One region of the Methylosinus sp. DMC45 genome, then DNA from elsewhere that is predicted to be linked to it. Evidence: predicted binding sites of a transcription regulator. Region 1 holds the regulator's gene; the other holds the start of a gene.
The links. Region 1 encodes PhoB, which activates phosphate uptake and scavenging genes when phosphate is short. Its sites were predicted from a motif close to TGTCATNNANCTGTCAT; they were not measured.
Positions count from the first base shown of each region.

Region 1 (4,919 bases):
TCTATCTCGCGCCGCCCCTTCTCGCTTTCACGGCGCCGGAGCCGGCCGCCTATCTCGCGCTCGTCGCCTATCTATTGATGGCGCAGTCCTATATGCCGTCTCTGCGTTTCTACGGACGCAATCGGCTCGGCGCCTTCGCCTTGCCGGCGGTCGCCGCCTGCTATACGTGGTTCACGCTATTGTCCGCCTGGCGGCACACACGCGGGCGCGGCGGCGCGTGGAAGGGCCGCTACCAGGCCCCCTGAGGAGGATGAGCGATCACATGAGCGACATCGCCGCCGCCGCTTCGGGGAAAGGCCATAAGGACGAGAATTTCCCCGTCGCCTCTCTGTTCGCGCCGCGCCATCGCGCGGCCGTGCTGGCTTTCTACGATTTCGTGCGCGCCGCGGACGATATCTCCGACCATGCGACGCTCCCGGGCGCGCAGAAAATCGCCATGCTGGACCGCATGGAGGCGGCGCTGCTCGGCTCCGGCGAGGATATTCCGGTCGCGACAAAGCTGCGCGCCGAGCTGGCCGCGCGCGGCCTCGAGCCCCGCCATGCGCAGGATCTGCTCATCGCCTTTCGCCGCGACGTGACGCAATTGCGCTATAGAGACTGGGACGATCTCATCGATTACTGCCGCTATTCGGCCATGCCGGTCGGCCGCTTCGTGCTGGACGTCCATGGCGAGGATCGCGCGCGGACATGGGCGGCCAATGACGCCCTCTGCGCGGCGCTGCAGATCATCAATCATCTGCAGGATTGCGCCAAGGACTACCGCAATCTCGATCGCGTCTATCTGCCGCAGGACATGCTCGCCGCCGCTGGCGCGAGCGTCGAGATGCTGTCGGCCGATCGCGCCTCGCCGCAGCTCGCCGCGACTCTGCGCGCGCTGGCCGAGCGCACGCAGGAACTGCTGAAGGAGAGCGCGCCTTTCGCCGATCTCATCGCCGACACGCGCCTCGCCATGGAAGTGGGCGCGATCCAGCGCCTCGCCGAGACGCTCACCGCGCGGCTGCGCGTCGCCGATCCGCTGAGCGAGAAGGTCCACGCCTCCAAGCGCCAATATCTTCTCACGGCGCTCGCCGGCGCCGGGACCACTCTGCTGCGCCGGCTCATATCGCCGCGCGCCGCCTCTGCTGCGAGCGTCGCGCGATGAGCATGGAGACGATCGCCCCCGAGGCGCCGCGGGTCGCCGCGAAAAGCTCCTTCTATCTCGCCATGCGCATTCTCGAGCCCGAGCGGCGCGACGCGATGTATGCGATCTACGGCTTCTGCCGCGCCGTCGACGACATAGCGGACGAGGAGGGCGATCGCGCCTTGCGCCTCTCCCAGCTCGACGATTGGCGGCGCGATCTCGATGCGCTCTACGCCGGCCGCACGCATCAGCGTTGCGCCGATCTGGCGCGGCCGGTGCGTCGCTTCGGCCTCGAGCGCGCCGATTTCGAGGCGGTCATAGACGGGATGGCGATGGATGTCGTGGAGGACATTCGCGCGCCGGAATGGGATCGGCTCGATCTCTATTGCGATCATGTCGCGAGCGCGGTGGGGCGGCTGTCGGTGCGCGTCTTCGGCCTCGCCGATGAGGCGGAGAGCGCCGGCGGCGCGCTGCCGACCAAGGCGCGAATGCTCGCCTATCACATGGGCCGCGCCTTGCAGCTCACCAATATTCTGCGCGATCTCGACGAGGACGAGGCGCGCGGCCGGCTCTATCTCCCGCGCGAGGCGCTGGAGTCGGCCGGCGTCACGAATTTCGCGCGCGGCGCTGTGCTGGCGCATCCCGGCCTTCAGCAAGTCTGCGCTGCGGTGGCCGAGCGCGCGCGCAAGCATTATGCGGAATCGGAGCTGCTGATGCGCGTCTCGCCGCAGCGCGCGGTGAAGGCGCCTTATCTGATGGCGACCGCCTATCGCTCGGTTCTCGACCGTCTGGTGGCGCGCGGTTTCGCGCCGCCGCGGGCGCCGGTCTCCGCCTCGCGGACGAAAGTCCTGCTGGCGCTGCTGAGATTCGCGCTGACGTGAGCGGAACCACCCATATCATCGGCGCCGGCCTCGCTGGCCTCTCCTGCGCCATTCGCCTGACCGACGAGGGCCGGAGCGTCGCGCTCTATGAAGCGGCGCGCATGGCGGGCGGGCGCTGCCGCTCCTATTATGATTCCAGCCTCGATCTCGTCATCGACAATGGCAATCATCTGCTGCTCTCCGGCAATTCCACGGCGCTGGATTACGCCCGCCGCATCGGCTCGGCGGAGGAGCTGGCAGGGCCGAAGGAATGCGCCTTCGATTTTTTGGACACGCGCGATGGCGTTCGCTGGCGCATGCGGCCCAATTCCTCGCGCCTGCCCTGGTGGATTTTTGTGCGTGATCGCCGCGCGCCCGGCACGGCGCCGGGCGATTATCTCGGCGCGATCGGCATTCTCCTCGCCAAAAAGGGCGCGACCATCGGCGAGGCGATGAAATGTTCCGGCGTGCTCTATGAGCGGCTGTGGGGGCCGGTGCTGCTCTCCGCGCTCAACACGGAGCCGCGCGAGTCTTCCGCCGCTCTCGCCGCCGCCGTGCTGCGCGAGACGCTCGCCGCAGGCGGCGCCGCCTGCCGTCCGCTGGTCGCGCGGCGCGGGCTCGGGACGGCTTTCATCGAGCCGGCGCTGAGCGCGCTCGCCGCGCGGGGCGCCGCGCCCCGCTTCGCCGCGCGGCTGAAGGGAATCGAATTTTCCGAGGAGCGCGCCACAGCGCTCGATTTCGGCGACGAGAAAATCGCGCTCGGCGCGAATGATCGCGTCGCGCTCGCCGTCCCGCCCTGGGCGGCGCAGGAGCTCGTTCCGGGCCTCGTCGCGCCGGATGATTTTCGCGGCATCGTCAATGCGCATTTCAAGATCGCGCCGCCGCCCGGCCAGCCGGCGCTGCTCGGCATGATCGGCTCGCTCACCGAATGGCTGTTCGCTTTCGAGGATCGGCTCTCGGTGACGATCAGCGGCGCCGATCGGCTGATGGACGAGCCGCGCGAAAGCCTCGCCGAGCGCATATGGGCCGAGGTCGCCGCCGCTACGGGCCTGCCGGCGGAGCTGCCGCCATGGCAGATCGTGAAGGAAAAGCGCGCCACTTTCGCCGCGACGCCGGCGCAGCAGCAGCGCCGCCCCGGCGCTGTGACGCGCTGGCGCAATCTCTTCCTCGCCGGCGATTGGACGGCGACCGGCCTTCCGGCGACGATCGAAGGGGCGATCAGGTCCGGCTATCGCGCGGCGGAGCTGGCGGCGCGTTCGTAGGCTGATCCCGCCGCCGCCGTCATCGCGAGGAGCGTAGCGACGACGCGATCCAGGGGCCGCCCACGGCTGAAGGATTGCTTCGCTACGCTCGCAATGACGATGGGCGGAGGGAGCGCGTGCAGACAAAAGCGAGCCTAAGGCTCGCGATCCAAAGCGCCCCCTGGACCGCGGTCAGGCTCGCATCGCCTCCTCAATTCCTTCCAAAAGTCTCGTCGAAGGAATAGCCGGTGCCGCGCACGGTGCGGATCGGGTCTTTCTCGCGGCCGCGGATGATCGCTTTGCGCAGGCGGCCGACATGCACGTCGACGGTGCGCTCGTCGATCTCCGCCGAGAGGCCCCATACGCTGTCCAGCAATTGCGCGCGCGAGAAGACGCGGCCGGGCTTCTCCATCAGATATTCCAGCAGGCGGAACTCGGTCGGGCCGAGATGAATCTCGCGTCCGCCGCGCTTGACGCGGCGCGTCTCGCGGTCGAGGTCTATGTCGCCGGCGACGAGGCGCGTCGCCACCCGCTCCGGCCGCGCGCGGCGCAGCAGCGCATGGACGCGCGCCATCAGCTCCGGCGGCGAGAAGGGCTTCACCACATAATCGTCGGCGCCGATGGAGAGGCCGCGCACACGCTCATTCTCGTCGCCGCGCGCGGTGAGCATGATGATCGGCATGCTGCGCGTGTCGTCGCGCGCGCGGAGGCGCCGGCAGATCTCGAGGCCGGAGACGCCGGGCAGCATCCAGTCGAGAATGACGAGATCGGGCTGCGATTCGGCGAGGCGGATTTCCGCCTCGTCGCCACGCTCTATATGCTCGACGAGAAAGCCCTCGGCCTCGAGATTATAGCCGAGCAGCAGCGCCAGCGCCGCGTCGTCCTCGACGACGAGAATTCGCGGCGCCCTGTCGTGCGGCGCCTCGCGCGGAGCGGCGACGCGGATTTCATTCATTTCGTGGGCTCATCCGGTTCCGCGCTGGCGGGGAGGCTCGCCGATTTGCCCTTGGGGCGGTCGGTCGGCATCGCCTCGCCAGTGACGAGATAGACGATCGTCTCGGCGACATTGGTGGTGTGATCGCCGATGCGCTCTATGTTCTTCGAGCAGAAGAGCAGATGCGTGCAGAAGGAGATGTTGCGCGGATCCTCCATCATGAAGGTGAGGAGATCGCGGAACACCGAATCTTCCAGCGCGTCGAGCTCGCTGTCATTGGTCCAGACCGCGCGGGCGCGCTCGACGTCGCGCTGAGCGTAGGCGTCCAGCACGTCCTTCAGCTGAATGGCCGCGACTTCCGCCATCGTCTTGAGGCCGATGACGGCGCGCGGCACCCGCGCCTCGGAGAGGATTTTCACCGTGCGCTTGGCGATGCTCTTGGCGAGATCGCCGACGCGCTCGAGATCGGCGGCGATGCGCATGGCGGCGATGCATTCGCGCAGATCGATGGCGAGCGGCTGCCGCCGCGCGATGGTGAGGATGGCGTTCTCCTCTATCTCGCGCTGCAGCGCGTCGAGGCGCTGATCGGTGGCGACGACGCGATGGGCGAGCTCTATGTCGAAATTGGCGAGCGCATCCATGGCTTCGGCGAGCATTTTCTCGGCGATGCCTCCCATCTCGGCGATACGACGGCCGAGCACTTCGAGGTCGCGGTCATAGGAGCTGACGATATGTTCGCTCATGGTCTCAATGTCCTCGTGCGC
Region 1 covers NZ_JBQUZK010000056.1:436,128-441,046, reverse strand. The annotation lists gene ACT53T_RS21205 (glycosyltransferase) at 1-245, shown strand, start outside; gene hpnC (squalene synthase HpnC) at 263-1,141, shown strand; gene hpnD (presqualene diphosphate synthase HpnD) at 1,138-2,001, shown strand; gene hpnE (hydroxysqualene dehydroxylase HpnE) at 1,998-3,242, shown strand; gene phoB (phosphate regulon transcriptional regulator PhoB) at 3,433-4,176, opposite strand; gene phoU (phosphate signaling complex protein PhoU) at 4,173-4,898, opposite strand.

Region 2 (4,919 bases), on a different contig from region 1:
TAGAGCGCCGGCGCGACGCGCCGCTCCTCGGCCGAGAGATAGATGTTGCGCGAGGACATTGCGAGGCCGTCCGCCTCCCGCAAAGTGGGCGCGCCGACGATCTCCGCGCGCAGATCGAGATCGCGCGCCAAGCGCTTTATCACCAGCAATTGCTGATAATCCTTCTCGCCGAAGACGGCGACGTCGCAATCGGCCTGATTGAGCAGCTTGGCGACGACGAGGGCGACGCCGGCGAAATGCGTCGGCCGGAAATGATCCTCGAGATCGGCCACCGCCGGCCCGCCCACCGCGACCGTGGTGGAAAAGCCCGGCGGATACATCTCCTCCACCGCCGGCGCATAGCAGAGATCGGCCGCAACGCTCGCGAGCTTCTCGACATCGGCGGCGAGCGTGCGCGGATAGCGGTCGAAATCCTCGCCTGCGCCGAATTGCGTCGGATTGACGAAGACCGAGACCATCACGCGATCGGCGCGCCGGCGCGCCTCCTCCACCAGAGCGAGATGGCCCTGGTGCAGCGCGCCCATTGTGGGGACGAAGCCGACGCGCTCGCCGCGCGCGCGCCATTGCGCGACGCGCTCGCGCAGCTCGGCCAGCGTATGGACGGTCGGAACGGGAACAGCGCTCATCTTCGGCTCATCCTCTGCTGCGCATTGGGCGCATGGCTCTCCAGAAAGGCGATATAGGCGCCGGGCAGGCCGAGCGCGCGCGCCGAGGCGACGATATTCTCGACATAGCCGGGCGCCGCCGGCCCCTCGCGCGTCGCGGTTCCGATATAGACGAGCGCCCGCGCCGAGCCCACCGGCGCGCGCAGCACCGGCTGCACGACCTTGCGGTAGAGGCGGCGGCCGATCTCCTCGTAGCGGTCGAGCGCCGGCACATCCGCCACGGCGAGGTCATAGAGCAGGCCATGGACCTGCGCCCGCGCGTCCGGCACGACCGTGGCGTAGCCGGTCTCCAGAATGGCGAAACGATAGCGCGCCAGCCGTCCGAGGCCGAGCGGCCGCGAATGCGGACAGCGGACCGCCATTGCGGCGACGTCCATATTGGCGCCATAGGCGAAATAGAGAGGCATGAGGTCCTTCCGAGCGGCGGGCGGACCTTAGCGCATGGCGCCGCCGCGAGCGAGGCGCCGCAGGCTCCCCCCACGCAAAGAAAAAGAGCCCGGCCTGCGCCGGGCTCCCAACCGAGAGCGGCCCCTGGGAATTAACCGCCCTCGAGGCTATTCTCAGCGTTGGATGCAGCTTTAGAAATGCGTCGAATCGACGCGACGGCGAGAAAGGAAGAGGGAATGGAGGAGTTCGAGGGCGGCTTTCTGCGCAATACGGCGATCGGCCTCGTCCTGGCTCTGGCGGCGGCGATCGTCTACGTCTGGTTCCGCTAGGCGCGCGGGGCTCCGAATTCGGGTCGATGAGCTTCGGCCCCCGAGGCGATAGCGGCGGCGTGGCTCAGATCGACGGCGAAACGCCCGACGACGGCCATGTTCCGCGCGCCGCGGATGCGCGACGCGCCAGGGCGCGCGCGGATCGTCGATATTCGAGAAATGGTCGAGAAACGTCCTCAGACGCGACGTCTCTTCGATAACGGCGAAGGCGAGGCTCGTCACGGCGGCTCCAGAATCGCTCCGCCGACAGGAAATCCCGCCCCGCGCAATTCCTTGACCGCCGTTGACCCGAATTCTCAGTCTCGGCCGCGAGCGGCGGGTGCGGGAGTTTCACAAGGGCGCGCGCTGTCACGATTGTGTCATGGAACAAGGCTGTGAGTGCGGGGCCCCTCCTCTTCCTCGTCAGCGCCACAGGCCGATTCGAATGGACTTCTCCCGCCGCTTCACATTCCTCTTCTCCGCGCCCAATTTCGAGGCCGACGACCTCGAGGGGCTGCGCGTCAATCAGATCATCGCCGCGATCGAGAGCATGGGCTTTCAAGTCGTGCGCGCGCGCCGCGTGGAGGACGCCGAGATCGTGGTGCAGACAGACGCCGCCATCGGCTGCCTCGTCGTCGATTGGGGCAAGAAGGGCCTCGAGGGCAAGACCGCCTCGCTCATCGATCTCATGCGCAAGCGCGGCCTCGAAATGCCGATCGTGCTGCTCATTCGCCGCAAGCGCTTCGAGGATATTCCGGTCGAGGTGCTGGACTTCATCGACGGCTATGTCTTCCTCGCCGAGGAGACGCCGGAATTCATCGCCAAAAATCTCGTCTCGCGCCTCAAGCAATATGCGGAGACGCTGAAGACGCCTTTCTTCGGCGCGCTGGTCGATTATGCGGAGGAAGGCAATCAGCTGTGGACCTGCCCCGGCCATAATGGCGGCATTTTCTACAGCCGCAGCCCGATCGGCCGCATCTTCATGGAGCATTTGGGCGAGGCCGTGTTCCGCGACGATCTCGACAATTCCGTCGTCGAGCTCGGCGATCTGTTGACGCATGAAGGGCCGGCGCTTGCCGCGCAAAAGGCGGCGGCCGAAATCTTCGGCGCGGAGAAGACCTACTTCGTGCTCAACGGCACATCCTCCTCCAATAAGGTCGTGCTCACCAATCTGGTCGCCGAAGGCGATCTCGTGCTGTTCGACCGCAATAATCACAAGGCCGCGCATCATGGCGCGCTGCTGCTCGGCGGCGGCGTGCCGATCTTTCTGCCGACGACGCGCAACGCCCATGGCCTCATCGGCCCGATCGAGCACGAAGCCTTCGACGAAGAAAAATTGCGCGAGCGCATTCGCGCCAATCCGCTGGTGAAGGACAAGGACGCCTGGCGCAAGGAGCGGCCGTTCCGCGCCGCCGTCATCGAGCAATGCACTTATGACGGCACGATTCACAACGCCGAATGGATCGCCCAAAAGATCGGACATCTCTGCGACTATATTCTCTTCGACGAAGCCTGGGCCGGCTTCATGAAATTCCATCCGCTCTATGAGCGGCGCTATGCGATGGGGCTGAAGAATCTCACCGAGGCGTCGCCCGGCATCGTCGCGACGCAATCGACGCATAAGCAGCTCGCCAGCTTCTCGCAGGCCTCGCAAATTCATGTGCGCGATCGCCACATCAAAGGCCAGCGGCGGCGCGTGGAGCATCGCCGCTTCAACGAAGGCTTCATGCAGCACGCCTCCACCTCGCCCTTCTATCCGCTGTTCGCCTCGCTGGATGTCGGCGCGCAGATGATGAAAGGCCGCTCCGGCGAGCTCTTGTGGGACGACACGATCCGGCTCGGCATAGAGCTGCGCAAGAAGCTGCGCGCCGTGCGGCGCGAGTTCGAGGCCAAGGAGCAGGATCCGGCGCGGCGCTGGTTCTTCGATCCTTTCGCGCCCGATTGGGTCTCCATACCCGACGCGGCGCGCGAATCCGGCGCGCATCGCGTTCCCTGGGAGAGCGTCTCCACCGATCAGCTCGCGCGCAATCCCGACTTCTGGGCGCTGGCGCCGGATGCGCGCTGGCATGGATTCTCCAATATGGCGCCGGGCTTCGCCATCACCGATCCGGCCAAGCTCACTCTGCTGACGCCCGGCTTCGATCGCGAGAGCGGCGCCTACGCCGATCATGGAATCCCGGCGCCGATCGTCGCGCAATATTTGCGTGAGAACCGGATCGTGCCGGAGAAGAACGACCTCAATTCTCTGCTCTTCCTGCTGACGCCCGGCGTCGAGTCCAGCAAGGCGGGAACGCTGGTCTCCTCGCTCGTCGCCTTCAAGCGCCTGCATGACGACAATGCGCTGCTGCAGGACGTCATTCCTGAATTCGTCGCGCGCCGCGCCGCGCGCTATAGGGGCGTGCGGCTGCGCGATCTCTGCGCCGACATGCATCGCTTCTTCAAGGAGGCGAACGCCAGCGCTCTGCAGCAGGCGCAGTTCCGGCAGGAGCATCTCCCCGAAATGGCGATGACGCCGCGCGAGGCTTACCTCCGCCTCGTGCGCAATGATGTGGATTTCCTGCCGATCGACGAGATCGAAGGTCGCATAGCGACGACGCTCTTCGTCATCTATCCGCCGGGCATTGCGACGATCGTTCCGGGCGAGCGGCTCGACGCGAAGGCGCGGCCCATGCTGGAATATTTGCGCATGTTCGAACGCAGCGCCAATCTCTTCCCCGGCTTCGATTATGAGATACAGGGCCTCTACAAGCAGTGGAACGGCGAGGCGAAGATGCGGCTCTACACTTATGTGGTGCAGGAATGACCATGATCGAAGCCGGCGCCGAACGCGCGACGATCCTCGTGCGCCCCTCGCGCGACGAGGACGTCGACGCCATGCTGGCGATCTATCTCCAGCATGTGCGCAAGGGGCTCGATCCCGCCGATGCGCCGCTCTACGAGCCGCCGCAGAAAGAAGATTTGAAGCGGCGACGCAAGAATATGGGCAATCATCGGCTGCCGCATCTCGTCGCCGAGCATGAGCGCGCCGTGCTCGGCTACGCCTATGTCGTGCCGTTTCGCAAGCGTCCGGCCTATCGCTATGTGGTCAAGCATTCGATCTATGTCGATCCGCGCCATCTGCATCGCGGCGTCGGCCGGCTGCTGCTGCAAGCGCTCGTGGACGCCTGCGCGGCGGCGGGCTTTCGGCAGATGATCGGCTATGTCGACGCCGCCAATGAAGCGTCGCTGAAGCTGCATGAGGCGATCGGCTTTCGGCAGGCCGGCTATCTCTCCGGCGTCGGATATAAATTCGGCAGCTGGACGGATTCGGTGATCTTGCAGCGCTCGCTCGGCCCCGGCGCAGCGACGCCGCCCGATGCGCGCGGCTGACGCTGCGGACGGCGCCGCGGGCATGCTATGATCGGCGCATGATTCCGCTTCGTCGCCTCCTCTGCCTCGCTCTCCTCCTCTTCGCCTCGCCCGCCGCCGCGGCGGCGCGCAATCCTTGCCAGGACATGGAGGATGCTGGCGCGAGCTACACTGTCTGCGTCTTCGACACACGCAGCGATTCCATTCGCCT
Region 2 covers NZ_JBQUZK010000038.1:174,001-178,919, forward strand. The annotation lists gene panC (pantoate--beta-alanine ligase) at 1-626, opposite strand, end outside; gene ACT53T_RS11570 (gamma-glutamylcyclotransferase family protein) at 623-1,072, opposite strand; gene ACT53T_RS11575 (Orn/Lys/Arg family decarboxylase) at 1,806-4,163, shown strand; gene ACT53T_RS11580 (N-acetyltransferase family protein) at 4,160-4,729, shown strand; gene ACT53T_RS11585 (phosphodiester glycosidase family protein) at 4,768-4,919, shown strand, end outside.
Region 2: the regulator PhoB is predicted to act here: its motif matches at 1,728-1,744, upstream of ACT53T_RS11575 (Orn/Lys/Arg family decarboxylase).